DNA from 4 places in the Brevibacillus sp. AY1 genome. Region 2 is predicted to be linked to each of the others. Evidence: riboswitches for the same ligand, from Rfam matches in the RefSeq annotation. Region 2 holds a riboswitch; each other region holds the start of a gene.
What was found. A riboswitch is a leader RNA that binds a small molecule or an ion and turns the genes downstream of it on or off. The one in region 2 is predicted to bind cobalamin.
Positions count from the first base shown of each region.

Region 1: linked by a shared signal. The riboswitch ahead of JZI27_RS04325 (energy-coupling factor ABC transporter permease) and the one ahead of nrdI (class Ib ribonucleoside-diphosphate reductase assembly flavoprotein NrdI) in region 2 are both predicted to bind cobalamin.
Region 3: linked by a shared signal. The riboswitch ahead of cobO (cob(I)yrinic acid a,c-diamide adenosyltransferase) and the one ahead of nrdI (class Ib ribonucleoside-diphosphate reductase assembly flavoprotein NrdI) in region 2 are both predicted to bind cobalamin.
Region 4: linked by a shared signal. The riboswitch ahead of JZI27_RS07105 (ABC transporter substrate-binding protein) and the one ahead of nrdI (class Ib ribonucleoside-diphosphate reductase assembly flavoprotein NrdI) in region 2 are both predicted to bind cobalamin.

Region 1 covers NZ_JAFLPN010000002.1:179,713-187,701, reverse strand. Annotated here, with positions in the region: gene JZI27_RS04340 (energy-coupling factor ABC transporter ATP-binding protein) at 1-761, opposite strand, end outside; gene cbiQ (cobalt ECF transporter T component CbiQ) at 758-1,561, opposite strand; gene JZI27_RS04330 (energy-coupling factor ABC transporter substrate-binding protein) at 1,558-1,842, opposite strand; gene JZI27_RS04325 (energy-coupling factor ABC transporter permease) at 1,839-2,609, opposite strand; cobalamin riboswitch at 2,752-2,948, opposite strand; gene JZI27_RS04320 (quinone-dependent dihydroorotate dehydrogenase) at 3,060-4,151, opposite strand; partial or broken gene JZI27_RS04315 (GerAB/ArcD/ProY family transporter) at 4,298-5,397, shown strand; gene JZI27_RS04310 (spore germination protein) at 5,387-5,983, shown strand; gene JZI27_RS04305 (spore germination protein) at 5,925-6,773, shown strand; gene JZI27_RS04300 (Ger(x)C family spore germination protein) at 6,776-7,756, shown strand; gene JZI27_RS04295 (Ger(x)C family spore germination C-terminal domain-containing protein) at 7,647-7,952, shown strand.
Region 2 covers NZ_JAFLPN010000019.1:44,090-52,078, forward strand. Annotated here, with positions in the region: gene JZI27_RS15505 (glycoside hydrolase family 18 protein) at 1-1,069, opposite strand, end outside; gene JZI27_RS15510 (thioredoxin family protein) at 1,134-1,442, opposite strand; gene JZI27_RS15515 (DUF2997 domain-containing protein) at 1,477-1,689, opposite strand; gene JZI27_RS15520 (hypothetical protein) at 1,723-1,953, opposite strand; gene nrdF (class 1b ribonucleoside-diphosphate reductase subunit beta) at 2,050-3,006, opposite strand; gene nrdE (class 1b ribonucleoside-diphosphate reductase subunit alpha) at 3,032-5,116, opposite strand; gene nrdI (class Ib ribonucleoside-diphosphate reductase assembly flavoprotein NrdI) at 5,103-5,468, opposite strand; cobalamin riboswitch at 5,618-5,813, opposite strand; gene JZI27_RS15540 (ACT domain-containing protein) at 5,935-6,447, opposite strand; gene JZI27_RS15545 (hypothetical protein) at 6,483-6,815, opposite strand; gene mnmA (tRNA 2-thiouridine(34) synthase MnmA) at 6,836-7,948, opposite strand.
Region 3 covers NZ_JAFLPN010000027.1:16-8,004, forward strand. Annotated here, with positions in the region: partial or broken gene JZI27_RS18310 (hypothetical protein) at 1-236, shown strand, start outside; gene JZI27_RS18315 (DUF4406 domain-containing protein) at 573-899, shown strand; cobalamin riboswitch at 1,118-1,329, shown strand; gene cobO (cob(I)yrinic acid a,c-diamide adenosyltransferase) at 1,445-1,993, shown strand; gene cobD (threonine-phosphate decarboxylase CobD) at 1,993-3,099, shown strand; gene cobU (bifunctional adenosylcobinamide kinase/adenosylcobinamide-phosphate guanylyltransferase) at 3,096-3,635, shown strand; gene cobS (adenosylcobinamide-GDP ribazoletransferase) at 3,632-4,375, shown strand; gene JZI27_RS18340 (histidine phosphatase family protein) at 4,396-5,025, shown strand; gene cbiB (adenosylcobinamide-phosphate synthase CbiB) at 5,018-5,977, shown strand; gene cobJ (precorrin-3B C(17)-methyltransferase) at 6,019-7,767, shown strand; gene JZI27_RS18355 (sirohydrochlorin chelatase) at 7,790-7,989, shown strand, end outside.
Region 4 covers NZ_JAFLPN010000005.1:56,310-64,298, forward strand. Annotated here, with positions in the region: gene JZI27_RS07060 (hypothetical protein) at 1-10, opposite strand, end outside; gene JZI27_RS07065 (hypothetical protein) at 3-407, opposite strand; gene JZI27_RS07070 (hypothetical protein) at 420-761, opposite strand; gene JZI27_RS07075 (ATP-binding protein) at 763-1,779, opposite strand; gene JZI27_RS07080 (hypothetical protein) at 1,799-2,302, opposite strand; gene JZI27_RS07085 (hypothetical protein) at 2,319-2,666, opposite strand; gene cobU (bifunctional adenosylcobinamide kinase/adenosylcobinamide-phosphate guanylyltransferase) at 2,937-3,503, opposite strand; gene JZI27_RS07095 (ABC transporter ATP-binding protein) at 3,541-4,317, opposite strand; gene JZI27_RS07100 (FecCD family ABC transporter permease) at 4,322-5,359, opposite strand; gene JZI27_RS07105 (ABC transporter substrate-binding protein) at 5,361-6,350, opposite strand; cobalamin riboswitch at 6,532-6,719, opposite strand; gene JZI27_RS07110 (prenyltransferase/squalene oxidase repeat-containing protein) at 6,752-7,989, opposite strand, start outside.

The sequences.
Region 1 (7,989 bases), on a different contig from region 2:
GGCAAGGACTCCCACACCTCCGCGATGAGCGGCACGCCCAAATCCAGGCGCTCCAGCATGTCCCGCTTCACAAGCGCTTCCTCAGGCGCTCCCTGAAAAACGGCCTGACCCGCGTCCAGGACACACATCCACTCCGCCCATTCAAACGCAACGTCCAGATCATGAGTAGCCATCAGCACTGTGGTCCCGTTGGCGTGGATCTGATCCAGCTCACGCAGCAGATTCTTCGTTTGGTAGCGGTCCAGGTACGCAGTAGGTTCGTCCAGCAGCAAGAGCTCCGGCTTCAGGACCATGACGCCAGCCAAAGCCAGACGTCTTTTTTGACCCAGACTCAGATGATGAATAGGTACATCTGCCATCGCCAGCAGTCCAAACCGCTCCAGAATCAGGTGTACTTCTTCCCGAACCAGCTCAGGAGCCAGCTTCTGATTGAACAAACCGTACGAAACATCCTCCGATACTGTGCTTGCAATCAGCTGATGCTCCGGGTCCTGAAATACCAAGCCCACTTTTTTCGTCATCTCCTGCAAAAAAGAGCGCTTGTAGACAAAAGGCTGTCCTCTCCAAAAAACTTGTCCTTGCTGGGGTTGAAAAATACCATTTCCGTGCAGAAACAAGGTAGATTTTCCGCAGCCGTTGCGTCCAAGCAAGACGCACTTCTTCCCTTCCGGAATCCCCAGAGATACGCCGCGCAAAACAGGCGCTTTTCCTCCTGGATAGGTGTACTGCACATCTTTAAATTCCAGCAAATTCGTCGTCACAAGCGCAATCCCCCTATCCACAGCTCCAGCAGTATCAGTACAAGACAGCCTAGGTACGACTCCCATTCATAGCGACGAGAACGGCTATGCGTCACGATGCCTTGCACCTGAAAGTGTTCGGTCATTCCTCTCGCGGCCATCCCCTGATACAGCCGCTCATAGTGGCGCATGGAACGCGCAAAAAGCTGTGCTGCCAATTGGCCCACGTCTTTCAAGCTAGCCCGAAAACCCTGATGACCGCCTCGCGAGCGCTGAGCCACCCATAGCTGCATCGAGAGACTCAGCAGAACAAAGATGAAGCGGTACATGACCATCAACAAATCAATCACCAATGCTGGCACTCTCGCCTTGCGCAGCACCTGCAGGATTTCGGAAAATGGTACGGTAAACAGAATAAACGAAAAGACCGCAAGACTCGACATTGTCCGGCAAAAGAGATCCAGTACCCGCTGCAGCGAAGACACAGAGACGGTAAAGAGATAACCTCCTGCCTGCCACCATAAGACGAATCCACTAGCGTCGAAGGGATCCGGTGCACGACTGACATCAATAAGCAGAGCGGGAAGTCCAGCTGCAAAAAAGCTAAATGGCAACAGCAAAAACAGGAGATAATGACGCATGGGGATGCGGGCGTAACCTACCACCCACAACCCCATCCAGAAAAAGACCAACACCTGCACGAGCCTATGTCCAGCTATGACGAGAACTAGAAGAATGATACCTAACAACAGCTTGTGCTCCGGCGATAGATGGCGCAGCCGATTTTGATAGGCTAATGTATCGAGCTGCTGCCATTTCATCTTTTCTGTCTATCCAACCGACCTTTGTACAAGCCCACAGCATAACCGATCACGCCTGCTCCGACAGCAGCCTGAACGGCAAACAGCAAGCTCTCCGTCTCCCCGCCCGGCGGCTCCAAAAGCGGCTGGAACCACGGCTCATAGGCAGGAGCGATTTCTGTGATCGCTTCCTCTGCGGCTCCATCTGCTCCTCCAAACTCTGAATCCTGCACCAGCAGCAGCGGTACCACCGCCAATACGACAACTCCCAAGAGCAGCAGCCAATTCATGCCTTTTTTCACAGAGATTCCTCCCGTTTCAGCAGACGTAATTGTACCAATTCCTTGGCATTGTAGGCCTGCAGCCAGTTCCAGACGAGAACCGTCAGCAGCCCTTCACTGATCGCCAAAGGAATTTGCGTCACAGCGAAAATGCCAGCAAATTTGGCCAGCGAAGCAAGCACGCCGCCTGTTTCGGCCGGAAATGCAAGAGCCAGCTGCAAGGACGTTACGAGATAGGTAGACAAATTCGCCAAGGATGCGGCGGCAAAGATCGCGACCCGCTGCCCTCCGCTGGCACCTGTAATCAAACGGTACACGCCATAAGCGACCAAAGGCCCCACTACTGCCATCGAAACGGCATTGGCTCCTAGTGTTGTCAGGCCACCATGCGCCAGGAGCAATGCCTGGAAGAACAATACCAGGCTCCCCAGCACAGACATCGCCAACGGACCGAACAGGACAGCACCCAGCCCTGTTCCTGTGGGGTGCGAGCTGCTGCCCGTGACAGAGGGAATCTTCAGCGCAGACAAAACAAAAGCGAACGCGCCGGCTACTCCCAAAAGCAGTTTCATCTGAGGATGGTCCTTGACGATCTTGTTGATTGAACGCAAACCAAGAATAAAAAATGGCAAGAAGACAACCCACCAAAATATCGCCCAGGGGATGGGCAAAAATCCTTCCATGATATGCATGGCATGCGTAGTCTGCGGTTCATTCATCAGAAAGTACAAGACAAAACCAGCGACCAGCAAAGCGCTAGACATGATTCTTGAGCGTTTCCCGTTCATTCACGCATTCCTCCTCCACCGTATTCCTTTTCCAAAAACCAAAAAATCCCATCCGATTGACGGATGGGTTGTGTGCAAAAAAACAATCGACCTTTTGACATGTCGAATTGTCCCTTACTCACCTCTCCTTTCCGCGAAGGTATCTGGGTGGGGCAGCTAGGTAGGTCTCCTGGCTTCCAGATCATAGCGCTCTTTCTCCTTCCCCATCACGTGGATGAGTGGAATACGTTCAAAGAGAGCTCCCTGGTTACAGTGGCGGGACCGCTCGGGACTTTCACCCGATTCCCTGTTACCCTTTATGCGTTTGCACATAAAGGCACCTAATGCCAACCGTATCAAGTTGTTGGACGCATTCGTACTCGTCCATCTTCATTATACGCCTACCCTCTTCAAAAGATAAAGAAGGGAAACAAAACCGATGATCGCATTCATCATCGGTTTGCGGCACCATTATTTTCGAGCGTCTACACCTACTGCTTCACGAATGTGGCTAAATCCGTCCTTTGCCATCAGTTCCAGCAGCTTTTTGTTGATCTGCTTGGCGATCCCGGGACCTTGGTAGATCATTCCGGTATAGACCTGAACAAGGCTTGCACCAGCACGTATTTTTTGGTATGCGTCCTCGCCTGTAAAGATTCCACCAACCCCAACTACAGGGACCTTGTCTCCTACTTCCTGATAGATTTCCCGCACCCATTCCGTCGATCGTTCGGTCAATGGCTTGCCGCTCAATCCACCCATTTCTTCTGCGCGAGGGTGATTCTGGACGGCTTCTCTGGAGAGGGTGGTGTTGGTTGCAATAATGCCAGAAATTCCTTCCTCGACAGCCGCATGGATGACATCATGCATCTGCTCGTCCGACATGTCAGGCGCGACCTTCAAGAGAATCGGCTTTTGCTTTGCCCCGCGCATTTCCAGCTCAGCAGCCTTTTCCCGAACAGCGCGAATGAGTACCCGCAAGCTCTGGGTTTCCTGCAGATCACGCAGATTAGGTGTATTGGGCGAACTGATATTGATCACAACATAATGTCCGTAGGAATACAGCATGTCCAGGCATTTGCTGTAATCACTGGCTGCCTCTTCGTTCGGCGTTGTTTTATTCTTGCCTATGTTGATTCCGATAGGAGCATCCGAATAGGCATAATCGATCAGGTTCTTGCCAGCCAGGTAGGCTCCGTAGTTGTTAAAGCCCATGCGATTGATCACGGCTTGATGTTCGGACAAACGAAATAGTCTCGGCTTTGGATTGCCCGGCTGTCCTTGCGGCGTCACCGTTCCAATCTCGACAAAGCCAAAGCCCATCGCTGCCAAAGCATGGTATACTTCTGCATTTTTATCAAAACCAGCAGCCAATCCGACTGGATTAGGAAAGGTCAATCCCCACAGTTGTGTTTCCAAACGCTCGTTTTTTATTCCGTACATCATTTTCAACAGACGCTTGCCCACTGCGGATTCTTCCGCCAGCTTCAATGCGTGAATCGTCTTTTCATGAATCTCTTCCGGGTCCTGCTGGAAGAGATATTTTCGCACTAGTTGATACATCGTAGGCTGCACTCCTTACTCCGTTTCTCCTTCACAGTAGGATACCACACTTTCGAAAGGAGAGTAACCTTTATCCGTGATACATATTTCCAATTCAACAGGCAAATCCTAACACCACTACCAGTATTGCTGGGTGACAAAAGCGCATGAAAGTAGATGGAAAAATTGGCGTCGGCCAAACCATTATGATGATCATGCTAACCGTGGGCATCACCAATCACGTTACTGTCATTCCCTTGCTGTTAAGCAAAGCTGGGCGAGATGCGTGGCTGAGTATCCTGATTGCAGCTATTCCCTTTGTGGGGTGGGTGTGCATTCTTTATTTCATCAATAAGCAGCTCCAACAAGAATCCTTGTATACCTGGATCAGGCGTTCGACCAACAAGTTTGTCGGGAATCTGCTGATCATTCCCATTCTCTTTTGCCTGTACATGATGGCACTCGTTCATTTGATCGACACGCAAACCTGGACGAATGTGAACTATCTGCAGCGCACGCCCGAGTGGGTCGTTGCCCTCGTGCTGGTGATATTTTGTGTCATTGCGGCGAACGGTGGGATTGCCCCTTTGGGTGTTACCTCAGGCATTTTATTGCCATTTGTCTCCCTGCTGGGATTTTATGTAGCGCTTGGCAATGTTCCCAAAAGGACTACAGTCTGTTACTGCCGATCATGCAAAACGGTTTCCAGCCGATATTGGAGGCGATGGTCTTTGCCGGGGGTGGCTTTACCGAGTTGGCCATCCTTCTGCTTTTGCAGCATCATATCCGCAAACCGCTGCGGATTGGTCACTACATTGCACTTGTCTTGATCGTTGTCATTCTAACGTTAAGTCCTCTTACAGGTGCTATAGCTGAATTTGGCCCCATCGAATCCTCCCGTCAACGATACCCGGCCTTCGAGCAATGGCGTTTGCTGTCGATTGGAAGAGATATCGAAAACATGGAGTTTTTTGCGATCTATCAGTGGCTTTCCGGCTCTTTTATGCGCATCTCCATCTGTCTATTTTTAATTACCGAAATGATGGGCTTACGCACACCCAAAAACCGCTTGTACATGGTGATATTTCTGGGTTTAAGCATGATTGCATTCACCAGCCTCCCCATTAGCGATATGCAATTCATGACCTTTTTGTCCAGAGTGTACTATCCCCTCTTTATGGTGATTGTCCTGCTCTCTACCCTGATCATCGCGGGAATTGCCCTGAAGAACCGAAACAGAAAGAGGGATACCGGCCATGAATCGTGAAGCCGAGCTGAAGGAAACCTTTGCACACTGTGCAGACGTAACCTTTTTACGATTGGTCACCAGTGAAAATCAGCCAATACTTCTTGTGTATTGTGAAGGGCTGGCAGACACCAAAGAAATGCAAAAAACGGTCATTCCTCAAATCGACCAGTTTGTGGAAAAGGGCGATCTGCGTTCTCTGCCGCTTTTTCCGCTTTTGGACAATCGCCTAATATGGATCGAACGGCTTTTTGCCGGTGACCTTCTCTTGTTTATTGGAGATGCTCCTCCCTTTGCCTGGGATATCTCCAATCGCCCGCAACGCAATACGGATGAAGCCAATACAGAAGTATCGATAAAGGGACCGCGGGATGGTTTTGTGGAAGACCTCTCCGTCAATGTTGCCCTGATCCGAAAGCGAATGCGCACGCTCTCACTTGCTTATGAATCCTTCACGTTGGGAACACGCTCGCGGACCAAGGTAGCGCTTCTTTACATGACAGATGGCGCGCCGCCTGATGTAGTTGAGAAGATGAGGCAACGGCTTCTTGCATGCAGAACAAAAAAAAATCATCAACAGCGCCATTCTGGAACAAAAGCTAAGTGATCAATCGTTTTCGCTGTTCCCCCTGCTGGATTATACAGGGCGCCCTGATTATGCCATTTACATGCTTGTGGAAAAAAAGGTACTTGTTCTGGTAGACGGCTCACCGGTCGCTCTAATCGGCCCCACGACTTTGATGGAGCAAATCAAATCGCCAGAGGATGATCAATATCCCATTATTTACGTCTGGTCTGAACGCATCCTGCGTCTCGGGGGTATCTGGATAGCGATCTTTCTTCCTGGATTCTGGATTGCTCTTTCCGCCTACAATATTGAAGAATTTCCCTTTCAACTTCTGGCCACCGTCACTCAGGGTAGGATGGGTTTACCCTTCTCCGCTCCCATGGAGTTGTTTGGGATACTGTTCATCTTTGAATTTTTACGCGAAGCAGGTGCACGGCTGCCAAAGACAGTGGGTCAAACACTGGCTCTAGTAGGAGCACTCATCATCGGGGATGCCTCCATTCGAGCGGGCATCACCTCACCATCCATGCTCTTTATCGGTTCGCTGACTGTCGTGGCCTCATTTACCTTGATCAACCAGTCCTTGAGCGGCGCAGTCACAGTAGCGAGATTCCTTGTCTTTTTCCTAGCCGCCATTTTAGGGATGTTCGGCTTTATCATGAGCATCCTCATTATCGTTTACTATTTGTCTACACTGACTTCACTGGGAAGATCCTACGTCCTGAACAATGCTTCTAACTTTATGTTAACGTTAACCAACACTTTGTTTAATCCCTTGATCAGCCTGTTTAAACGAACGAAAACACCCAAGCAGAAAGGACAGGAGTGATTATGAAGCGTACCATGATCGCCTACACCGCGCTGCTTCTATCATTGACCATTCTGAGTGGCTGCTGGGATGAGAAAGCCATCCAAAACCTTCGCTATGTGTCTGCAATCGGAATTGATTTTGTAGATAACCAGTACGTCGTCTATGCACAGGCCGTCGCACCAAGCAGTGTGGCCAAGCAGGAGAATACAAGTATAACAGGAAACGCTCCTGCAATTATCGCGATCGGACGAGGGGACACGCTGCAAAATGCATTGGACAATATCCAAAAAAACTCGCAGGTCCCCCAATTCTACGGCTTTGTATCATCGCTTGTATTTCACGAGCGCATGCTGAAGAAGGAGATTCTGCCCACTTTTGACGTTTTGAACCGATTTAGCCTGCTCCGCTACAGCATGTGGGTGTTCGGCACACGGGAACCACTCGAAAAGGTTTTTGGCAATCATTCGATCGTGGGCTTCTCCCCTTTAGTGACACTTTTACATGAGCCATACGACCTGTTCCGAGAACGATCCTTTATTGAACCGATTCAGTACTACAAATTCACTTCCACCTTCTGGGAGCCAAGCAATACCGTTATTTTACCGAATGTCACGATATACAAGCATTCCTTGAAGGAGAACGAGAAATTTTTGACACGTCCAGTCATTGAAGGCATTCATACCATTCATCGCGGAAAATGGCAGGGGTTCTTTCAGAGCACAGATTTGCTGGGGCTCCGCTGGATGAACCCCCACACCACGTATGCCAGTCTCATTATCCGTCAAAAGAAACAGGTAATGGCCACCCTCCGCATCCAGCACGTCAAATTGGACGTAGTGCCTGTTCCTCACACCGCAGGGGACCCTCGTTTCAAGATCACGATTCATCTGAATGGGTTCGTCAAGGAAACTGATGAGCAACGTATCTGCAGAATATATTCGGAGCAACGCAGAGACACAAGTAAAAGAACAAGTAAAAGCTACTTATTTAAAGGGAATTAAAAAAGGATCAGATGTCTACGGTCTGGAGTCCGTCTTGTATAAAAAAGATCTGCAAGCCTGGAAAGCCTTCGCCAAGAACCACGATAAAAAACTGAGCGAGGATGCCTTAGCTGAAGTGAATGTCCTCGTCTATTTAAGTGATTCCGGCAAGATGAAATTGAAATGGTATGATTACCCTGAAACGCTCTTGCCCTGAGCGCATGCAAAAACGGCCTGCCTCTGAGTAGAGAGGC
Region 2 (7,989 bases):
ATTGAATCGCAACTTTTTGCTCGGCTGCGAGTGCGACGGCCGCTTGTGCGCTTAATGCTTTTGCTGTCGTACCGGGTTCATACGGCAGAGTCCAGTCATAGCCGTACAAATTTTGTCCCATCATAATTTTATCTGCAGGCATTTCAGTGATCGCATACTCCAATACTCTACGAACAGGTCCAATCGGCGATACAGCCATTGGAGGACCGCCACTATACCCCCACTCATAGGTCATGATCACGACGAAGTCAGCGATGGCTCCAATTTGGCGATAGTCATGCGCGGAATACCACTTCCCAGGTTGATCAGCCCGTGTTTTGGGCGCGACAGCAACCGAAATCATTAGTCCGATTTCATTTGCCCGTGCCTTCGCACGCCTTAGGAACTGCGCATAGGCATTCCGGTCTTCAGCAGGAAGTGCCTCCATATCAAAATGAATGTCCCTAAATCCTAATTCTTGTGCGGTGGCAATGATATTGTCCAGCAGCTTATTTTGAATCTCCATATCATTCAAGACGAGGCTACCCAATTCCGTACTGAATTGACCGCCCTCCAAATTGGTCACAACCAGCATCATGACAACCTGGTTTTCTTTGCTGATTGCGGCAAAATTGTTGAGCGCCGGCCGCGTCAAGGTGCCATCCCGATTAATGCGAAAACTAAAGGGAGCCAAGTACGTCAAATGAGGGGCAGCCTTGCGGACATCCTCTTCCAGGGCAGGGCTGACGGTACGCCTGGGCTCTGCGTAAGCAACAAAATCCGCTGCTCGTCTGGGCCGAGGGGGAATATACAGGCGCTGACCTACGTTAAGTGGCCGATACTGTGAAATTCCGTTCACACGAGCTAGCTCGGCAGCACTGATCTGATAGCGTTGACCGATGGTGTACAGGGTATCCCCGGGTTTAACCCAGTAAAAACTGCCGACAATGGGTATCACCAGCGCCTGTCCGACGACAAGGTTGTTCGGGTCAGGCAGTTCATTCGCTTTCACGATTTCATCTGCCGTCGACCCGTATGTCTCAGCGATGCTCCGCACTGTCTGGCCTTGCTCGACTACATGAATCTGCATACGCCTCCTCCTTCGCTTTCTTTCTCTCTTTCTTGTATTCATCACGAAGGAAATAGGTGTTTGTCTAGATCAAAGGTTGCAGCACTTCAAAGAGAAAGCCAACCGATTGCATCGCGTAATGCGTTTCCTGGATTTCACCTCTGTTGAAAATAATGAGGGCAGGCACGCTGGTAATTTGCCATTTCTCTGCCAAAGGTGCCGCGGTATTCAAATTAATCTTGTAGAGCGGAGCTGTTGGTAGGGCCTCATGGGTCACCTCCAGCATCCTTTCTGCCAGCTTGCACGTCCCGCACATCGGGGTATAGACAAAGAGGGCGAAGGTTTGCTTTCCAGCACATCGTCGCTCCACTTCTGTCATGTTCAGCTCTTCCAAGCAAATCGCTCCTGTCCCTTTACCCGACGAATTTTTACCCGAGTCGCAGGATTTGGATTTGCTGGTCTTCAACCATCGCATCGTATTCATGCGTCCAAACCCGTTGCATCGCATTGTTTGTCGTCAGCTTGCTTTCCACATTTGCTGTAAAATCAACACAAGAACGTCCTGTCACTCCTTCTACCTGTTCCTCGACTTGACCATCCTGATCTACTGCTATGCGCAGGGTTTTGTTTGCAGCATTCATGGTGAGTACAAACGAGGTTTGAGAAAGGTGACTCTACTCGGTGACGGTCACATCGTTACCATTTGCTCGAATTTGTTCCGCCATCGCATGAACCGCACAGCGCACATATTCGGAGCGCAACGAAGCAAGAGATTGCTCACCTCTTTGTTGCAGCTCTTCTGGTGATAGAAAATCGGATTCGAAATAGGGAACGAGGCCCTTTTCTGTCTCGATAAAGAACATATTCAGATTTTCTACCATTCCCGTCAACAGCTTTCCAATCACATTTTCACCGACTTGCAGCTTTTTTGCAAATTGATTCCGGTATTCAAACCATACTCGATTCTCGGCTTTCCTGCTTCATCCAAGGCAATCGACTCTTTAGAAATCAAAACGAAAATCGTCGTCTGTCAGCGGCTCGACATGAATCGTACGGACGTAGCCGTTGCCTTTTTTAGAGAAGAAATCATGCTGCTTGGTATGCGTTCTGATCCCATTCAGTACGATTGGGTTTACTTCTTCCTCAGGAAAAAGCGGATCGAGCCCCAGATTCATCAAGGCTTTGTTTGCATTGTAGCGCACGTAAGCGAGAACGTCCTCACTCAGACCGATTGCCGTATATAAGGATTCCGTATACGCCACTTCGTTTTGATGCAGCTTGTCCAGCAAGGAAAACAGTTCTTCCCTGACCGCCACCTGCTCCGAGTCGCTTAGCTGCTGATACACTTCTTGAGCGAGTACGCCTACATAAAGGCCGTGGATGCTCTCGTCACGGACGATCAGATCGATAATTTCGCCACTGCTCGTCATTTTTCCCTGACCAGCGAGGAACAAAGGATAGAAAAAGCCGCTGTAAAACAGGTAGCTTTCCAGGAAAACAGAAGCGACCATCGCCAAATACAGGTCTTTTGGCGTCTCGATGTTTTGATAGTAGTGAGAAATAATCGAAGCCTTGGTCTGCAGATGCGAGTTGCTTTCCACCCATTTAAAAATGTTATCGATTTCTTCTGTGGCAGCGAGTGTCGTGAAAATACTGCTATAGGATTTGGCGTGAATCTGCTCCATCATCCCCATGAAGCCCAATACGGCTTTTCGCTGCAAGCCGTCCACATGCTCCATAATTTTGGGCATGCCAATTCCGCCCTGAACGGTATCGAGCAAAGTGAGTCCACCCAGCACTTTTTTATAGGTTTCCCGCTCTGCTTGAGAAAGCTCAATCCAGGACATTTTATCGTCAGACAGCGGGATTTCATCATCGGTCCAGAACTGCATGATGTTCTGGTTCCAAAAGGTCATTGTAAAATCGTCATCGGGCCTGTTCCAATTGACAGCTTTCATCCGGCTTCCCTCTTTTTTGCTTGATTTAGACCGCGCAGCTGATGCACTCTTCTACAGTCAAGTGCTTGGTTCGCGTGTAATAGAGTGATTTCAATCCTTTTTTCGCTGCGTAGATATAGTAGCGAGCCAGCTCTCTGGTCGAAATGTTACTGTTTACGTGCAGGATGGTCGAAATGCCTTGATCCACGTGCTCCTGAATTTCCGCGATCAGGTCAATGACCTTGAATGGATCAATCATATACGCCGACTTGTAATAGAAATAATTCTCCTGCGAAAGATACGGCATCGGGTAGTAGGTCGTCGAATTAGCATACGTACGCGTCTCGATATGCTCCACGATCGGCATCACGCTGGAAGTGGCGTTTTGGATATACGAGATGCTTTGCGTAGGTGCGATTGCGAGTCGGTAGGCATGGTACAAGCCATATGTCTGCACGTTCGTTTTGAGCTTTGCCCAATCTTCCGTCGACGGCAAGTACATATCGGCAAAGAGCTGCTTACCTTTCTCTGTACGCGGATGGTAGTCGATATTGAGGTACTTTTCAAAATACGTACCCTTTGCATACTCAGAATGCTCAAATCCGAGGAAGGTAGTTCCCTTTTTCCTGGCAATCTCCATGCTCTTTTCCAGAGAATAATAGTTCATCATCATAAAAAAGGTGCGGACAAAATCCTTGGCTTCTTCGCTTTCATATGCGATCTTGTTTCTGGCCAAAAAACCGTTCAGATTCATGGCTCCCAGCCCGACAGAATGAAGCTCCCGATTGGCTTTTTGTACACCCGGAGCGTTTTCCACTCGGGTCATGTCGCTTACGGATGTGATCGCTTCGATCCCTTCGTGCACTGACTCCCGGATCATCTTGCGTTCCATGACATTGCCAATGTTCAGAGAGGCCAAATTGCAGCTGATGTCCCGTCGGATGATGTCTGTCTCTCCATAGTTTGCAATGGTCGAGGTCTCCTGCAATTGAAAGATTTCCGTACAAAGGTTGGACATTTTCACGGAGCCCAGGTCTTTTAATGCGTGATCCTTGTTCGCATTGGTCTTGTTCATGATGTAGGGATAGCCCGACTCCAACTGGATCATGGCAATCTTGGTCAGCATCTCCCGTGCGCTCATCAAGGTTTGCTTTTGCACGCGCTCGTTGGCTAACAGCTCTTCATACATCTCATCCAGATCGAGATCGTCCAGATGTTGTCCGTATTCCTTGTAGACGGAGTACGGAGCAAAGACGGTCAATGGTTTGTTTTCCTCTGCCAGCTTGTAAAAGATGTTCGGTACGATCAGCCCGATTGCCAGCGTCTTGATTCGTGATTTTTCATCGGCGTTAATTTTTTTGCAATCCAGAAACTCGTTGATATCCCAGCCAAATATGTTGTAATACGCTGCTCCAGAGCCCTTGCGCTGCCCCATCTGGTCTGCGTAAGAAAAAGCATCCTCCAACAGCTTTAGCACAGGCATAATGCCTTTAGCTGCGCCCTCTACTCCTTTGATCGGTTCCCCGCGTCCGCGCAGCTTGGAAAGATTGACTGCTACTCCGCCACCGATTTTGGAAAGCTGCATGCAGGTGCCCAATATGTAATTGATCGAGTTCAGCGAATCATCCATCTCCAAGAGAAAACAGGAGACCATCTCACCACGGCGGCTTTTGCCGGCATTTAAAAAGGTAGGCGTCGCTGGCTGCAAACGCTGGTCCATCATCGACACGGTCAGCCGTTTGGCCAGATCAAAATCTCCTTGAGCCAGGGAGAGGGCCACAATCGCTACGCGGTCCGGGTACTGCTCCAGATAGGATTTCTTGTCGTCCGTTTTCAAGGCATAATCCTTGTAAAATTTGGAGATGGCCATATAAGAAGCGAATTGGAATTTGAAATCATGCGCGAGCCGAATGACTTCTTCGACTTGCTCCTTCGTGTAGGTTTCATAGACGTTTTCATAGTAGTCATGTTCGATTAGATAGTTCATCCGCTCCAGGATGCTTGAGAATGTCATGGTTTTGGCTTGCACCTCTTCCATGAATAACTGCACTGCCTCCTGGTCCTTATCCAACAGGTAAAAACCATCCTCACCGCGCTGCATCAGCTGGTTATTGAGTTCAATGTGTCGCAATGGATGCCACCCCGCTTTTAAATAGTTCCAGATCATGCATCGTTCCGGACAGTTCGAATTTCGCTAACAATGGTACGTGATAGGCAGAAGAGATCGTGTCCGCACTTTTGGCGAAGCTCGTCCCCCAGTTCCGATTGCCGCTGGCTGCTACTCCCCGCATCCATGAGTGATTCTGCTTGAGAAACGTTTGTACTTTATCGGGCACCTGTCCGAATCCCGTCGTGTAGGTGACCAGGATAAACGGTTCTTCCAGCAACAGATCCTCTTGAATTTGCACAGTGGGCATATCCAGATTCAGTTTGTTGACAAATCGGCGTACATTGCCCGTTTTGGAATCAAATGCGAGTATCAATGATCTCTTCCTTCCTGAAAACACTGGTTTAGCCATAAAAAAAGCGTATCCGACTGACGAAGAAAGTCGAATACGCATATCCATTCCCTAGGACACAATACCTCACGGGTGACCGAGCGTTCCAACACTTCCCTATCTCCCGTAGGTTCCATAGTGTTTACGTTAAGGCAGGTCTCCTGGCTTACAGATCATCGTAACGCTTTACCTTCCCAATCCATGGATCAGTGGCCATTTCAAAGCGTAACTCTCTGTTTACAGTGGCGGGACCGCGCCGGATTCTCACCGAGCTTCCCTATTAAGTCTACCATCGATAGACGGTTAGACACCTATACGCATCAATATGTAGTTGTTATGACTTACATTACATCAATATATCGTGGTAGTCAAGCTGTTTTCCCACTTACTAAATACCCAATCGATAGATCTCTCGAAAGAAAAGCCGCCCGAAAAACGGACGGCACATCTCTTATTGCAACGAAATCACCTTAGTGATTTGAGGTAATTGCTCGATTTCCCGCACCACAGAAGCGGTAATTTCTTCATCGGTTACCGAGACGAGGAGCGCATTTTTTCCCTTTTGCTCGCGTGATACATTCAGCTTGGAAATATTGATGTGATGATTGGCGAGAATTTGAGACACGTCGTAAATGACGCCCGGATAATCGATATGATGGACCAGTAAGCCGTGAGCACCTGGTGGAATTCGACAGGCGCAATAGTTGATCTCACTGACATATACCTCACGCCAATCCTGTGCAAACGTATATTTGTTGGAACCAGCGCGCAAAACAGCCAGATGATTGGCGTACTCCCCTGAACTGTGCTGAACAGGGACTTTCATACCGAGTCCATCGACCAGCAGGCTGGTTATTTCTTCTTTGTTCTCGTGCGCCAGGATCGAGAGAGAAGCTTCCTTCGCACGCGGTTCAATACGAACAATCAATTCTGCGAGATCACGAAGTCCGGTTAACTGGGTCATGACTTGCATTCACTCTCCCTATTGATTTCCTCTATCTATTCAGGAAAAATCCATTCCTCTGGTTCGGAAATGATGGAGGACTGATTTTTGGAACGATACCAAGCGAGATGCTCATTTCCGTCCTTCGTGTATTTGATTCGAAAGATGGTGTTTCCCTTGCCGCTTTTTTCAAAGGGACTCTCATCTTTCGGCACAGCCATTACACTTCCAGCTACCAGGGCCCCTCCGCGCTCGAGGATCTTCGCTTCAATATTGGTCATGTGTGCGCGACCGCCATACGACATGCCGATGTAGGCGATGACTCCCATACAAATCGCACCTATCAAGAAGGAGAGAATAATCACCTTTGATTTTTTCGTTGCTTCCATGAAAAAGATCCCCCTACAACCTATTTCTCTTTTCCCATCAAGGTTACTTTGTCGATTGTTCCACCACCCAAACACACTTCACCATCATAGAAAACCACTGCCTGTCCAGGCGTTACCGCTTTTTGAGGCTGGTCAAAAACCACTTCGACCTGGTTGTCACCTAACAGGTTCACGGTGACACCCTGATCCGGTTGACGGTAGCGGAATTTGGCTGTACAACGGAATGATTCCTGTGGTTTTGAATGGCTCACCCAATTTACTTCGGTGGCCATCAGACTGGTTGAATACAGTCTAGGATGGTTGGAGCCTTCACCAACAATCAGAACATTACGTTCCAAATCCTTGTCCACGACAAACCAAGGCTCTCCACTCGTGCCATGTCCTCCGCCAATGCCCAATCCTTGGCGTTGACCTAGCGTGTAATACATCAAACCATCGTGATGCCCGATCACAAGCCCATCGACCGTTTCAATGTTTCCTTTTTTGGCAGGAAGGTAGTTTTGCAGAAATTCGCGGAAATTTCGTTCCCCGATAAAGCAAATACCCGTACTGTCTTTCTTCTTCGCTGTTGCCAGCCCTGCCTTCTCGGCAATTTCACGTACTTGCGGCTTGGGCATATGCCCGATCGGAAACATGGTTTTGGACAATTGCTCCTGACCAAGAACGTTGAGAAAATACGTCTGATCCTTGTTGTTGTCCACGCCGCGCAACAGCTTGTACTCGCCATCGATATGCTTTACCTGTGCATAGTGGCCGGTCGCGATATAATCGGCCCCCAGATCCATGACCTTGGCAAGCAGCTCACCGAACTTGATCTCGCGGTTGCACATGACATCTGGATTGGGCGTACGACCCCGTTTATATTCATCCAAAAAGTACTGGAATACTTTATCCATGTACTCTTTTTCAAAGTTAACCGTGTAGTACGGAATATCGATTTGTTCACAGACGCGTCGGACATCCTGAAAGTCATCTTCCGCCGTGCAATGGCCGAATTCATCGGTATCATCCCAGTTTTTCATAAAGATGCCGATGACGTCATATCCCTGTTGTTTCAGCAGGTAAGCCGTCACGGAGGAGTCAACGCCGCCGGACATGCCGACAACGACGCGTGTATCTTCTGGTCGTTTCATGGTCTTTCTCCTCTATATATGAATTTGTTCCTTAAACAGAT
Region 3 (7,989 bases), on a different contig from region 2:
TTTTTCTATGCTCAAAAAACCTTGAGCCCGTAGGGCTCAGATTTATGAAATTGATTCATGTAATAGAAGATAGGCAAACATATGTGATCCGAGGAAATGAATGGCAAGAGGTTGCAAACCATGATCTTCCGATAGAAGGCTACGTCATCACTTCTTGTGCAAAAGGGGAAGCGGATGCAATGTCGTCTGGCTGTGAAAATCTCGTAGAGTATTTATTTGATGCACGGAAAAATTGACGGGTGGGTATGAGAGACAATAGAGACTTTTATAGAAGAGAGGGGGGTTTTTCATGGACTTTTTATTTGTATTTATCTGTCTTGTATTTATCCTGATAGGAATTTTTAAGAGTCATAACAAAACGCGATCAGCAGCATTTGTAATCATGATGCTGTCTTTGTTTAATGCAATAGCTTTAAGCTACGCCAAGAGGGGGGAAGGTGCGAGTAGTTTTGGTTATTTGGGGATTATGGTAATAAAAATGTCAGATGTTGGCCAAATGGTTAGGATTTCTTTGGGGATAAAATCGAGATTAATGGCAATCATTCACAAAGTGATACTGAGGAGAATGGAATATGCGCATCATCACATTATGCGGTTCTACAAAGTTCAAGAAACAATTTGAACAGACGAACGCCTATCTGACCCTTCAAGGGAATATTGTCATTAGCGTTGCTTTTTTTGAGCATAGCGAGGGGATCCAGATCACGAAGGAACAAGCCGAATTATTGGGCAACCTTCATTTCAGAAAGATTGATCTTTCCGATGAGATTTTTGTCATTGATGTTGATGGCTACATAGGCGAGAGTACGCGAAAAGAGATTGAGTATGCTGAGAAAACGGGGAAGCCAATTCGCTATTACTCAGGCGGTGAGGTACCTTCCAATGTTTTCAATGGATGAAAAACGCGAACCACCCATGTGCAGAAGGACAAGATTCAAAAAATATCGGAGTACAAAAACTTTGAGGATGCAAGGAATTGCTCTTGAAGTATTTATCCGAACCTAGATGTGATTAAAACTAGCATCGAGATTCCATACAAAGCACTTCCCCTCAGCTTTTACTTGAATCCCGACCAGCATTTGCTATGATTAGAACAAGTACTTGTCAGACAAAAAGTGAATAAGATAGACAAACAGGTCCTTGTTCATTCGTGTCCATGCGAATGAGCAGGGTTAAAAGGGAAGTTTGGTGAAAAGCCAACGCGGTCCCGCCACTGTATGAGAGGAGCTTTTCTTCGCGGCACATGCCATCCACTGCCTATCCAGGTGGGAAGGAGAAGAAAGGTGATGATTCTTGAGCCAGGAGACCTGCCTGTTTTCGTGTTGCACTGATTTCCTTCGGGTCAAAGGAAAAGGTGAGGATTGTGGCTTTCAGCTATCCGCGCTTTGTTTTCCTTTTGGTATCTAGGGAGAACGAAGCGTTTTTTAATTCAGGAGGGATTCATGTGAACCAGCAGCCTAACAAACGGGGATTGCTTTTGGTCTATACAGGAGATGGAAAAGGGAAAACGACGGCAGCACTTGGCCTTGCTGTACGTGCTACAGGCAGGGGCAAAAAGGTGCTGATGATTCAGTTCATCAAGTCTCCAGATAGAACCTACGGGGAAAAGATCATGTTTGACCGTATGGGAATCGAGATTTTGCAAAAGGGGATCGGATTTACGTGGACCAAGACGCCTGAGGAGCATCGCGCAGCATTGGCTGAAACGTGGCGCTTCGCCAAGGAAAAACTGCTCGACGATACCTACGATTTGATCATTCTCGACGAAATCAACAACGCGCTTGCCATCGACAAGTTTCCGATCGATGACGTGCTGCCTTTAGCAGATGTTTTGGAGACGTTAAAAAATCGTCCGGCAAAAATGCATGTAGCCATTACTGGAAGAAGCGCAAAGCAGGAGATCATCGAACTGGCCGATCTGGTGACGGAGATGAAGCCGATCAAGCACTACTATGACGAGGGCATCCCTGCCGTTCTGGGGGTAGAGTTCTGATGGAGGTTCTGGAAAAATACGGCCACGGCGGTGACTGGGTGTCGGCTGCCAAGCGATACGGACTTCCGGCAAACGGCTTTCTCGATTACAGCGCCAACATCAATCCGTTAGGGCTGCCGCAGTCTGTCATTTCAGCGCTGCAAACCCAGCTGCAGGAAGTGACGCGGTACCCTGATCCAGCTCACCGTTCCTTCCGGCATGCTTTGGGCAAACGATTGAATTTGCATGAAGACTGGCTGTTGCCTGCAAACGGAGCTGCCGAAGCGATGGCCTTGGCGCTCTTGGCTTTGCGCCCGCAGAAAGTGGGTGTTGTCTACCCATGCTTTTCCGAATACGCGCAACTTTCGGAGCAGTTCGGCGCTCGGGTGATCAGCTGCTACGGCCGGGAGGAGCATGGCTACAAAGCAGAAGAGACACAGCTGTACAGGCTTTTCCAGCAAGCAGATCTCGTGTTTATCGGCTCGCCCAACAATCCTACTGGCATCTTGTACACAGCCGAAGAGCTGCAGCGAATGGCGGAATGGACCGCAAAGACGGATACCTGGCTGATCGTAGACGAAGCGTTTCTCGATTTTGTAGAGGAAGAAAAGCCATTTACACTGGTCGACCAGCTGAAGAAATATCCACGCGTGATCGTGATGCGCTCGATGACCAAAATGTATGCGATTCCGGGATTGAGGCTGGGCTACGCCATCGCTCACCCCGAGGTAATCGCTCGGATGAAAGGAAAGCAGGTCAGCTGGAGTGTCAATGCTTTGGCGCTCGTGGCAGGAGAGCTTTGCCTGGAGGAATGGGAATACGAGCGACAGACGCGAGAGCTGATTGCTCAGGAACGCGCTTACCTCAGCACGGCTCTTCAGCAGGAATGGGACTGGAAGGTTTGGCCGGGCAAAGCGAATTTTCTGCTAGTCCGCACCTCTGAGGAGTGGACGGCGCAAGAGCTGCAGGAAGTACTCGGCAAAAAAGGCGTCCTGATTCGAAGCTGTGCCATGTACCCAGGGTTGACTGCGCGAGATTTCCGCATTGCCGTGCGCAAACGGGAAGAAAACGAACGCTTGCTGGGTGCGCTACGCGAAGCTTGTCTGGAAAGGGGAACGTACCGATGAGCCTGATCCTGGTCACTGGAGGAGTACGTTCTGGCAAAAGCGGCTTTGCCGAAGAACTGGCGTCTGAGACGGGCAAGAGGGTCCTGTATGTCGCGACAGGCGAAGCGAAGGACGAGGAAATGCGAAACCGAATTGAGCTGCATCAAGCTCGCCGTCCGGCAGAGTGGGGCTGTGTGGAAATCCCGCAGTACCTGTCTCACTCGATCCAGGCAGCGAAGGAATATGAGGTCGTGCTCCTCGACTGCCTGTCAACCTGGGTCAGCAATTGGCTAATGGCTGTTCCCGAAGAGAAATGGCGAAATGACGCCATTACGCAAGAGATCTACCAGGAGGCAAAAGCATGGCTGGACGGGCTTGCTGCGGCACCGCAGACCGTGATCGCCGTGACGAGCGAGGTAGGCTTGGGCGGGGTGGCGATGAATAAGCTGGGTCGCTGGTTTGCAGACGTGCTCGGGGATGTTAATCAGATGACGGCACGCCGCGCGGATACCGTGTATGCAGTCTTTTCGGGAATTCCCTGGAGGATCAAAGGATGAATCTACATGCATTTTGGCATGCCATCGCCTTTTTCACCCGGATTCCTGTTCCCTGGCTGCGGCCTTCTGAGGAAGCGTGGAAAAAAAGTGTTGCGTGGTATCCAGCTGTGGGTCTGGTGATTGGTCTGATCCTGTGGGGTGTGCATCAAGCAGGGCTTTGGCTGTTTAGCCCGTTGCTTGCAGCTGTATGGACCCTGATCGTCTGGGTGTACATCACAGGGGGACTTCATCTCGACGGCTGGATGGACTTGGCGGATGGTCTTGGAAGCAGTCGCACAAAAGAAAAAATGCTGGAGATTATGAAAGACAGTCGCGTCGGAGCGATGGGGGTTTTGGCGGCACTGTTGCTGCTGTTGTTGAAAACCGCCGCACTGTCCGAATGGACCGAGCCAGCATGGGGCATGATGCTTGTCTTCGTCCCGGCGATCGCCCGTACGCACGTCCTGCTGGCGATTCGCTACTGGCCGTATCTCTCGGCAGATCAGGGGATTGGAAAAGGGATCAGCGAGGGGCTTTCGGGCGTTCACATCGTGATTGCGTACGCCGTTTTGGCTGGTGCCTGCTGGTGGCTTGGCGGTTTGCAGGCAGCGGGAGCGGTTTTATTGTCCCTGTTGTTTGCAATCGGGTTTGCCCGAAGTGTGGCACGAAAGCTGGGGGGATTGAACGGCGATTGCTACGGAGCCGTCATCGAGAGTAGCGAGGCTGCGATGCTGATTGCCTTGCTGATAAGTATCGGATAAAGCGTCAGGAGTGGGCAAGGATGAGATGGCTATGGGTACGTCATGGGGAGACGTCTATGAATAGACAGGGCAGATATCTGGGCCATACCGATGTCTCGCTGCATGAGCATGGAATCAGACAGGTAAAAGGATTGGCAGAGCAGCTCAAGTCCGTGATCCGGCAACCCGTGAACCTCTATACCAGTGATTTGCAGCGTTGTCTGCAAACGGCGGAGCTGCTGGCAGAGCAGATGCCCTGTACGGTGCAGGCTGTTCCAGCACTGCGAGAGCTTTCATTTGGCGAATGGGAGCTGTGTACATACGAAGAGTTGATGGCAAATGACAAGGAACGTGCGACTCGATGGTACGACGATCCTCTCCAATACAGTCCTCCTCAGGGGGAAAGCTTGCGACAGCTCGGAGAACGCGTCGACGCATGGCTTATGAGTCGGGAGCAGGCGTACAGAGATGAGCCGCGAGCGCATACACAGATCATTGTCACACACGGCGGGGTGATCCGCTGGTTTCAAGCGGCATGGCTGGAGCAGGACCCAAGCCGATTTTGGCAGGTAGAAGGACTCAGGCACGCAGAGGCCATGTTGACGGTTTGGGACGGAAACCGCTGGACTGTGCAACCTCATTTTCTGAGCAGGAGAGAAGCAAATGAATGAACTGGCGTGGGTGATCATCACGGCCTATTTGATTGATCGTATTGTAGGTGATCCGCGCAAACTGCCGCACCCTGTGGTTATCATCGGATGGTGGATTTCGCGTCTGGAGTGGTTGATTCGCAGGTGCGTCAAGCAGGAGAAATATGTAAAGGCGGCAGGAGTGCTGCTCCCGCTGTTGATCGTGACGGGTAGCTACGCTGTGGTCTGGCTGATCATTTGGGCAGCCGCGCACGTATCACCTTGGCTGGCTTTTGCACTATCGGCCTGGATGATCTCCACGACCATCGCCACCAAGGGATTGGCAGACGCCGGAATGGAGATCATGCGCCATCTGCTGTCAGGAAATATGGTTGAAGCAAGGCGTTCCTTGTCCAAGGTAGTGGGGCGAGATACCGAGCATCTGGACGAGCCGGAGATCTGCCGCGGTGCGGTGGAAACAGTGGCGGAAAATATCGTCGATGCCATCGTCTCTCCGCTCATCTACGCAGCGATCGGGGGAGCCCCGCTAGCGATGGCGTACCGCGCGACGAATACGCTGGATTCGATGGTGGGCTACAAAAACGAAAAGTATCGGAATCTGGGCTGGGCATCTGCCCGATTCGACGACGTGGCGAACTATATCCCGGCTCGCTTGACCGCATTGCTGCTAGTAGCGGCAAGCTGGCTGCTCCGACTGGATTATCGGCAAAGCTGGCGAATCATCAAGCGGGACGCGCACCTGCATCCGAGTCCGAACAGCGGGCTGCCGGAAGCAGCAGTGGCAGGAGCCTTGGGTGTGCAGCTGGGAGGTCTCAACACGTATCAAGGCGTTGCTTCCCACCGGGCGAAGATGGGCGATGCGCATCGCCCGCTGCGTGCAGAGGACGTGCAGACGACAGTGCGCCTGATGTATCTCGCATCGCTTTTGAGTGTGCTTGTCTGTGTGGGTATGGTGGAATTGCTGCGGGGTTAGTTGCAGGGAAAGCATGTGGGGAAAAGAGGAGGTTCATCGGTATGAAAGGCAAGTTGTTTGTGATCGGATTTGGTCCGGGCAGTTTTGAACATATCACCAAACGGGCGCGGGAAGCCATCGAAGAAAGTGATGTCATTATCGGCTACTCCACCTATGTGGATCTGATTCGTGAATTGCTTACCCATCAGGAGATCGTCAGCACCGGAATGACGGAGGAAGTGACCCGAGCGCGGGAAGCGGTTCGTCAGGCAGAAGAGGAAGGCAAAAAAGTCGCGGTCATTTCCAGTGGAGATGCTGGCGTATACGGCATGGCGGGTCTGGTCTACGAGGTGTTGGTGGAAAAAGGCTGGACACAGGCAACAGGTGTCGAGCTGGAAATTGTCCCGGGCATTTCGGCGATCAATTCCTGTGGCGCTATTCTCGGCGCTCCGATTATGCATGATGCCTGCACGATCAGTCTGAGTGACCATTTGACCCCCTGGGAGCTGATTGCGAGGAGAATCGATGCAGCAGGGATGGCGGATTTCGTCATCGCGCTTTACAACCCGCGCAGCGGAAGGCGCACACGACAGATTGTCGAGGCACAGCGCATTCTCCTTCAATACCGTTCACCTAATACCCCTGTAGGTATTGTGAAAAGTGCGTTCCGCGAACGAGAGCATGTCGTTGTCACTACCCTCTCACAGATGCTGGAGCATGATATCGGCATGCTGACGACAGTGATCATCGGGAATTCCTCTACGTTTGTCTACGATGGCAAGATGATTACGCCGCGCGGCTACCAGCGCAAGTACACCTTGTCTGCCGACGAACAGCCGTTGAAGCCACACCAGCGACTTCGCGTGGAGAACGAGCCGTGGTCACTGGAGGCGACTGATGCGGAGGGCAAGGATGCCGACATTCCACAGGCAGCACAAGCACAGGAGCAGCCATTCATTCGTTCGGCACCCCCTGCTACCGTGACAGAGCAGCAAGCTGCGGTTTCAGTTGCAGAACGGGAGTCCGTGGTTTCAGCAGAGGAGCCGACACCGCTCGATTGGGCGACGCAGGCCTTACAGCTGGTGAATGAAGCGAATGGTGTGGTTACTGAAGCTGCGGCAGTCACTCATACAGTTGCACGTCCTGTAGACAGCTTTACACCGGAAATGATCTTCGAGTGTGCAGTCAGTCCGGGTGTTGCGAACAAAAAGATCTCGACGCAGCAGATGATGCTCCTGGCAGAGGTGGCGGGCGAGCGGGGCGAAATCGAGTATACGCCTCACCACCAAATGATCCTGCGCGTTCCGACGGCGGACCCGGAGAGCGTGACCAGCCGTTTGCGCGAGGCGGGCTTGATGCTAAGTCCTACAGGGGACGTCCTGCAGGTAAAGGCATGCGATTTTTGCGACGGAGAGAAAAAGGACGGGATTCCGTACGCAGAGGAGCTGCAACGGCTTCTGGGAGGCAAGCCCATGCCCAAAGAGACGCGCATCGGCTTCAACGGGTGTGGAATGGCTTGTTATCAAGCAGTGACAGATGACATCGGGATCGTGTTCCGCAAAGGTAAATTTGACCTTTTCCTGGGAGCCAAAACAGTCGGCAGAAACGCTCACTCGGGTATTCCAGTCGCAGAAGGCATTCCAAAAGAAGAGATCGTGCCATTGGTGGAACGCATCGTGACGCGGTTTGTAAGAGACGCCTTCCCGAATGAGCGCTTCCACAAGTTCTTTCAGAGGGTAGGAGAATTGGAAGGCTACGTCTGGCGCGAACCAGCCAAGTTTGAGATCGAGAACGCCGCTTGTGGCGATTAAAAGGAAAGCAAGGTGAATGAAAATGGATGCAGTCCTATTCGTCGGTCACGGAAGTAAGGACCCAGAGGGAAATGAAGAGATTCGTCAGTTTGTGAATGGATTGGCACCGGAAATGGATGTGCCGATCATCGAGACGTGCTTTTTGGAGTTCGAGCGCCCGGATATGCTGATGGGTCTCAGTGCTTGTGTAAAAAGAGGCGCCACCCGCGTAGCCGTTATTCC
Region 4 (7,989 bases), on a different contig from region 2:
CTTTAATCATGTTGTTCACCTTTTTCCGGATGGGTAAGTTCATAGGCGATCCGTCTTTCTTGTTTCAGCGCACGCCTGTCGTCCAAAATCAATAGCTCGATGGGATATTTGCTGCTTTTGTTCTTTTTCACAACCCATTCACCGTCCGTTTTTTGAAAAAAGGCCTCCATCCCGACCAGAAAATGCTGTTCGTCCTCCGTGATTTCAATAGTAAAGGAGCCACCTATGAATAGTAGCCTTTCGCGTGCAATCGCTGCGAGGATGACAGCGTCGCAATCCGCTTCGTAATGCTTGGCAATCGCTTCAAACGTGTTTTTTTCTTTGTTGAATTCAATGATGAGGTTTTTATGTAATAAGTCACTAAACTTCTCGACCGACTTTATCATCTTGCCCGGCATTTCTTTCACATCATCTCACCCCTACAGGATCAGCTTTAGCTCATCTTCCAGTTCTTTGGAAATATCGACTTCCTTGTTGATCACGCGGGCTTTCTGACGAATTTCAGGCGGGACCTCTGATTCCGAGACGCGCTTGGTTTCGGTGGTTTCATACCATTGTCCCTTGCTGTCCTGCTGATATGTCTTGGCAATTTCTTCGTACGCTTCTTTCATTTTTTTCAAAAAGATCTTTGCGCCGATCACCGTTGCTTTCACTGCTTTCCTTGCTTTTGCAACCAAAGATCGCATCCAGTTCTTGATTTCGTCCCAAAAAGAAATCGCCAATACGGCAACTGCGCCGATCAGTAACGCGGTAAGTATCACCCTACTTCAACTCCTCAAGCTTCAATTGGCTTTTGACGTATTCTTCACTGACTGGTCGCGTTTCCACTTTGACCGAATCGGAACGGTCGGACCACGTGTTATTCGCCCTTTTACTCTTCATGATTCCTTGCAAAGCATCCGCCAGGTATTCATGTTTGACGAGTGGTTCTTCCGCTCTCGCTGCACGAAAAGCCGCCATGAGAATCGCGTTGGAGATATCGCTACCGGAAATCTGGTCAAACTCTCTAGCCAATTCCTCTGTACGAATATCGTGTGGGAGCTTTGTCGGAATCAGCTTTTTCAGAAGTCGAACACGACAGTCAAAATCAGGCAGTTCAAAATCGATGTGTGCCAGGATTCTGCGCATAAAGGCTGGATCGTAATTGGAGATGTAGTTGGTCGCAAACAAGATGACACCCTGGTAATCGTTCAGAAGCGTAAGCATAACCGAGCGAGTCTGATTCACACTGGTATCGGTCGCATTGTTCATATTCGTTACTCTTCGACTCAGAATCGCATCTGCCTCGTCAAAAAATAAAATGCTGTCAGAATCTGTGGCGATGCGGAAAGCCTCGGTCAAATTTTTTGGCGTGTCTCCCACAAATTTGGACTCTATGTCGGCATAGTTGATGACTAACAGCTTTTTACCCAAATATTCTGCGATCGCATGAGCGACCATTGTTTTTCCCGTGCCCGGCGGACCGTACAGATTTAACCCAACCTTGCGCGAGTGTTTATGCGTTTCCGAAAATCCCCAGGCGTCAAAAACCTGATCACTTTTATCTTTGATCGCGAGCGCATTCTGGATAGCTTCCAAAGTCCGGGCTGGCAAAATGACGTCTGCAAAGCTGTACTTTGGCGATTGCGGGATAAATGAAGCCGCTTGGGGCTTGCTGTCTTTACCTGCTTCTGCAACAGCCGGCTTTACTGGCTCTATATTTTTGGGTCCAACGATAGACCCTTGTGCACTCAAAGGCATAGTGGGCGTGCTTTGATCAATCCTTCTGCCGATTCCCATGTCAAATCCCCTTCCTCACTCAGTCCAATCTAATATGCTTGGTAATAACTCCGTTCGGATACTCGCGTTCGTCTGTCCAGCGATACACGCGTTCTTTTCCCTTGAAATCCAAGACCTCCAGTTTGCCCGTATCCACGAAATGCTGGACGGCTCTTCTCATCTCAGAGCGATCCATCTGACCTTCAAGTCGCAGCTTCTCGTGGAGCTCGTCCATCGTTGCCATTTCGATATCGAGAAAGATCCGCTTTACTTTTTGCCCTGTACTCTCCGGCTTGAAGTAGACGATGGCCGTCACAATCAGGCCGCACACGGCAAAAATGGCAATCGACCAGTAGCCGATGACGGTGTACAAATAGTAGAAACCATATAGAATACCGGCTGGGATCAGCACGTACAAAGAGAGTTTGAACAGCTTCCAAAGGATAACCAGAATGAAAACAATCGCGTAAAATAAATACTTGAGCAACGTCACGACCAAGCCAACTGCTATGAATAAAAGAACGATACCAATAATAATTTCCATGTTAAGTCTCCTTTGGCTATCGCGTCAGCTGAGCTTCCAGTTCATCTGTGATATCGGTCTCGCGGTACTTCTGGGCCATGGCTCGGATGTCTTCTGGAACATCTCGTTCGTTGACCTTTCTCGTGATCACCGTCTCCTGCCAACGTCCATTTTCCTTGGCGTAATGCTTGGAAATTTCCTCAATAGCCTCACCGATCTTCTTAATGAATACCTTGGTTCCATAAACAGCAGTCTTGATCACTTGCTTCACTTTTTGAAGGCATCGCTTGAGCCAATCGACAATACTGTTCCAATATTTCGCCACCAGGCTTCCCCCTACCAAAAGGGCAGCTCCTATCAATAACGCTTCAATAATCATTTGCATCGACTCCATTCCTCATGTTCCATCTAATACCCAGATCCAGACATGGATTAAACATTGCCTGCGACCCCATAAGTACATATACCCATATTCAATAGCCCCATAGACGGATTCTAGAGACTACTCACTATAGAACTTTATTCCCACTAAATTATTTATCATACTACGATATTTTCAGACAATTGTCGATCTCAAAATTGCCAGTTTCTTCTGTCTGACAGCTATTTAATGGTGAAAAAAAAGAAAGAAGGCATTGCTTCACCTTCTTTCTCACTAAAATTGAAAGGCTTGCTTTTTCATTTCCACCGGGATGCCAGCCGTGACGAGAAAAACCTGCTCACATTCCTGGGCAATACGCTGATTCATGATACCGGCGACATCCCGAAAGACTCTCCCGAGTGGATAATCCGGAACAATACCGTAGCCCACCTCGTTTGTAACAAGCAGTAGAGAACCTGGAAACGTGCGAATGACCTCCTGCAATGTCGTTATCTGCTCAAGTAAATGCTCTACTGAAGGGTGCCCTTCTCCACGCACCAACCAATTGGACAGCCACAGAATCAGACAATCGACCAAAAGGACAGTGCGACCATCCTGCACGTCCGGCCGTCCACCTAGTTCCGTCAGTTTTTCCGCCAGCTGAAAAGGTTCTTCTACCGTCTCCCAGTGAAAGGGAGAACTCTCCCGTCTTGCTTGGTGCTGCTTGACCCGCTGCTCCAATTCCTCGTCAAAAACGGGACTCGTCGCGATATAGATGCCTCGTTCCCCGAGATGAGCGGCGTATCGCTCCGCAAACGTACTTTTTCCACTACGGGCTCCGCCCGTCACCAATGCAATCATCCTGCACCCTCCAAACGCTGATCCTTCCCCTTGCGTCCTATCCACCTGCCTGCAGCATGATCTGCGGCAAATGATGAACCGGGTGCTCCAATACGATCGGTCTAGTGCCATAGACGTCTTCGATCAGACTGCTGCGCAATATTTCTTCGGGACTGCCCACGCTTACCTGCCTTCCCTTGTGGAGCATCAAAATCCGATCACAGTACAACGAGGCCAGATTCAAATCATGAAGCACCGCAACAACTGTAACCTGCGTCGTCTTTTGCCAGGAGCGCACGATATCCATCAGTTGGATCTGATAGCCGATATCGAGGTATGTCGTCGGTTCGTCCAGGAGCAGAACCATGGGCTTTTGCACCAATGCCTTGCCCAGCGCGACACGCTGTTTTTCTCCTCCACTCAAGTGATCGAGCGAACGCTGCTCAAGCTCACTCAGATTCAACATGTGAATGATCTCATCAATCAAGGGAGTAGGGTCCAAAGCTTCCTCGCCCAGCCAGTTCTGATAGGGGAATCTCCCCATCTCCAGCACTTCACGTACGAGAAATCCTACAGGTGGAAGAGCTTCCTGCTCCAGCACCGCCAGCATTCGGGCGAGCTCCTTGCGAGAGTAGCGCGTGAGCAGCTTTCCATCTAGACGAATCTCACCCTGGTCCATTCCGACGACACCAGAGATCAGCTTGCAAAGCGTCGATTTTCCGCTTCCATTCGGGCCGATGATGCCGAAAAACTCCCCCTTGCTTACGGAAAACTGGATATCCTGCAGGACAGGTGTCTGATTGTAGGATTTATGCAGTCCGCTTACCTCGATCATCTGACTATCCTCTCCCCTGTTGTTTTCTCTTCCTTAACAAATAGGCGAAGAAGGGCGCGCCCAGAAAGGCCGTAACGACACCCAATGGTATTTCTGTCGGGCTGAGCAGCATTCGCGCCAGCGTATCTGCCCACAGAACATAGATTCCTCCGAAGATCGTCGCCATCGGCAGCAGCAAGCGATAATCAGGGCCCATCATCAGCCTGACCAAATGCGGTACCACCAGTCCGACGAACCCGATAATTCCCGAGATGGATACTGCTGCTGCTGTTAACATGGTAGCTGTGACCAGGACAATCAATTTGGTTCGATCGACATGGACACCGAGATGCGCTGCCTGCCGCTCTCCCAATGCAAAAAGATTGAGTGAGCGCGCGTAGCTGATCAGCACAACCAATCCGATGATCAAATAAGGCAGCAGGACGTACGAAAACGCCCAGCCCCGAAAAGAAAGGCTGCCCAACAGCCAAAAGATGATCTCATTGACCATCTTGTCTGACAGAGAGACCATGAAGGATACCAGTGAGCCCAAAAAGGCTTGCACCACGACGCCAGACAGCAGCAAGGTCTCGGTCTGGATCTTGCCCTGTGTATTCGCGAGACGCATGACAATCCATAGACTGAAAAGCCCAGTCAGAAACGCGACTACGGGTGTGCTCCATTGTCCGAGAAAGGCAATTTGCAAGCCAAAAAGCAAGAGAAAGGAAGCCCCGACAGCAGCACCCGATGCTACCCCCATCGTGTATGGATCTGCCAGTGGATTGCGCAATACGCCTTGAAAGCCCGCACCTGCCAGAGAAAGGGACGCTCCCACCAGAATGGCCAAGACCACACGTGGAAAGCGCACCTTCATCACGATTTGTTCAGCAGACTCTGGCCAGGTGACCGGGATGTGCTCTGCCATGCCAGGAAGCTGATGCAGAAGGATCAGCCACACCTGCGACAGCGGCAGGCTGGCAGCCCCCATCGAGATACTCACGACGATAGAGAGGAGCAGAGTAGCAATCCCTACACCTCCCCATGCAGCCAGTCGTCTCTTCATCCTACTTCACCCGATCGGGATAGATGGCCTTCGCCACTTCAATCAACCCTTGCGTGATCCGTGGCCCGGGACGGGACATGACATTTTCGTCCATGCCAAAAACCTGTTTTTCTTGGATCGCCTTGATTTTTTCCCATCCACTTCGTGTGACGATGATTTCCTCCAGATTTTTGCCGGTATTTTGATCGACGAGCCCTTTTGCATACAAAATCACGTCCGGATCATCTTGGACGATTTTTTCCTCACTGATCTGATTCCAGCCTGTAGTATCGGAAGCGATATTGATTGCCTTGGCCAGTGTAATCAGTTCATCCATAAACTCTCCCTTGCCCACCGTCCAGCCGGGAGCAAATTCGAGGTATACCTTTTTCATTTCCTCGGGCCCTAGATCTTGAACCGCCTCTGTTACCCGTTCGATATCCAGCTTCATCTGGCTGACAATCGCTTCTGCCTGTTCTTGCTTGTTGGTGATCTTGCCCATGAGCAAAATATTGTCCATGATTTCAGCCACGCTATTGGGGCGTGTGATGTAAATTGGCAAACCTAAAGATTGGAGCTTTTCTGCGATCGGCTTATCCATCGAAATGCCGCCGATGACCAAGTCTGGACTCTGGGACAGAATCGCTTCTTCGTTGGGCTTGACAACTCCACCCACTTTTGGCTTCTTTGTTGCTTCGGCAGGGTAGTCATCAAAATCGGACACACCCACGATGTGTTCTCCAAGACCCAGGGCAAACAAGATTTCCGTCTCTGCAGGAGACGTGGAAATAATGCGCTCAGGTGCTTTTTCAAACGTGATCTCTTTTCCGGTCGCATCCTTGACGGTAAGTGGATACACGGTCTGCTTGGAAACCGATTCATCTGTATTTTGATGTGGTGTTTCCTGCTTTGCTTCAGGTGCAGGCTGAGCTTGAGGGGCTGCCTGCTCCGAACATCCCCATAATCCAATCGTCAACAGGACAGGGAGTCCCCATTTCCAAAAACGTTTCATCCGTGCTTCTTCCTCTCTTCTTCCATTCCATCATCACGATTCCTATGAAATCGACACCTACTAACGAAAAACCCTTTGAATCCACGAAGGAAACAAAGGGTCGGCTTTATGCTCAGGAGGCGCGGACACACAACGATATCCTATACTTCCCAATCCAGCCGATCCTCTCCGCGAAGGAACGCAGGTAAACGTACAACAGGCAGGTCTCCTGGCTCACGGGTATCAGATGCCCTCCCCTTCCCGTTTCCATAGAAACAGTGGCACGGAGGACCCTACCCGATTTACAGTGGCGGGACCGCGCCGGATTCTCACCGGCTTCCCTTTTCACCTGTCCATTTCGGACGAGGCACCTGTTGTTTTATACATAGTGAACGTGATGAATCAACCATATTCTCGTATCATCATAGCATTCCTGTCAGCAAAAAAGAAGGAGGAATGGCGAGGCTCGTCGGGATTCTGTATCCATCCGCCGTGGAGGGATCTGTACTGACGGTATCTGCCCCTTCGATCGGCAGGTTTCGCACCAGCGCAGAATCCGTATTTTTTTCAAAGGCAGGCCAGCCACCGTCGTCGTTTTGCATGGATAAAAGCCAAACCAGACCACGGTTCCAAGCGGCGGCTGCCAGTTGATCAGTCTTGGCCTGATTATGCAGGGCTCGCAAGGCAGCCGTCGTATCATCGATATCCGGATTCATCGTGTTGTGATCGGAGAATCCCCAACCACCGGGTTTCACTCCGGGATTGCGAATTTTCCAGTCTCCGTAAGTCGTTTGCTGTTTGCTCAGGAGATAACGATTGGCCTGTGAAATCGCGGGGTGAGAAAAGGAGAGTCCGCTGCGCTGCAAGGAATGGGACGATAGAGCGGTGTCCCAGACAGCGGAGGTCGCAAGCTGCAGGTGTACGCCAGCAGCTTGCGAGCATACAGAGGCTTTGAGCCCAGCTACAGCCTTCTGAATGACAGGATCTCGAGAAGAGTAGCCGCGTGCAAGCAGCGCATAAATCATGAGGGTGGTGGATGTGGAGTAATTGTACAGCGTTCCGTCCGGTTCAATACGCGAAAGCATAAACTGCTCCAGTCTTCGAAGGCCTACTTCGTGAAGCTTGCCAGGCAGAAAAGGAAGTCGCTGCACATAGTCGTGGATCGAGGATAGCAAGACTTGCCCATCTTTGGCGAAGCGTTCGAGGATACCATGTGGATAGATGCCCGGAGCGATGGGGTGAACGGCGTACAAATCAGACAGATCGGGTGTGTCAGGGAGCTTTTTTACGTATTTTCGATCGGCACAAATCATCATAGGCGCCAAATGAACACGGGCATACCCGACAAAATCATAGAAGCTGACGGGCAAGCTCGGAGGAAGTAAAGCCAGCTCTACAGGAACGATAAAATGCGCAGGCCACTGGTATTGTCCTGTCAATGCAGTTGTGATCTTGGTCAGCAGGTTCGCCTGGGTAAGCCCTCCCCTTTCTCGGATAAAGGAACGGGCTAGCGCCATTCTCGGCTCATTTTTCGTATACCGGCCAGAGAACAACAGGGCGTAGTAAGAATCAATCGTAGCAGACAAATTCCCTTGTGGTTCGTCCGGGTACAGTTTCCATGAACCGTCATCCTGCTGCTTGGAAACGATATGGCTGACCA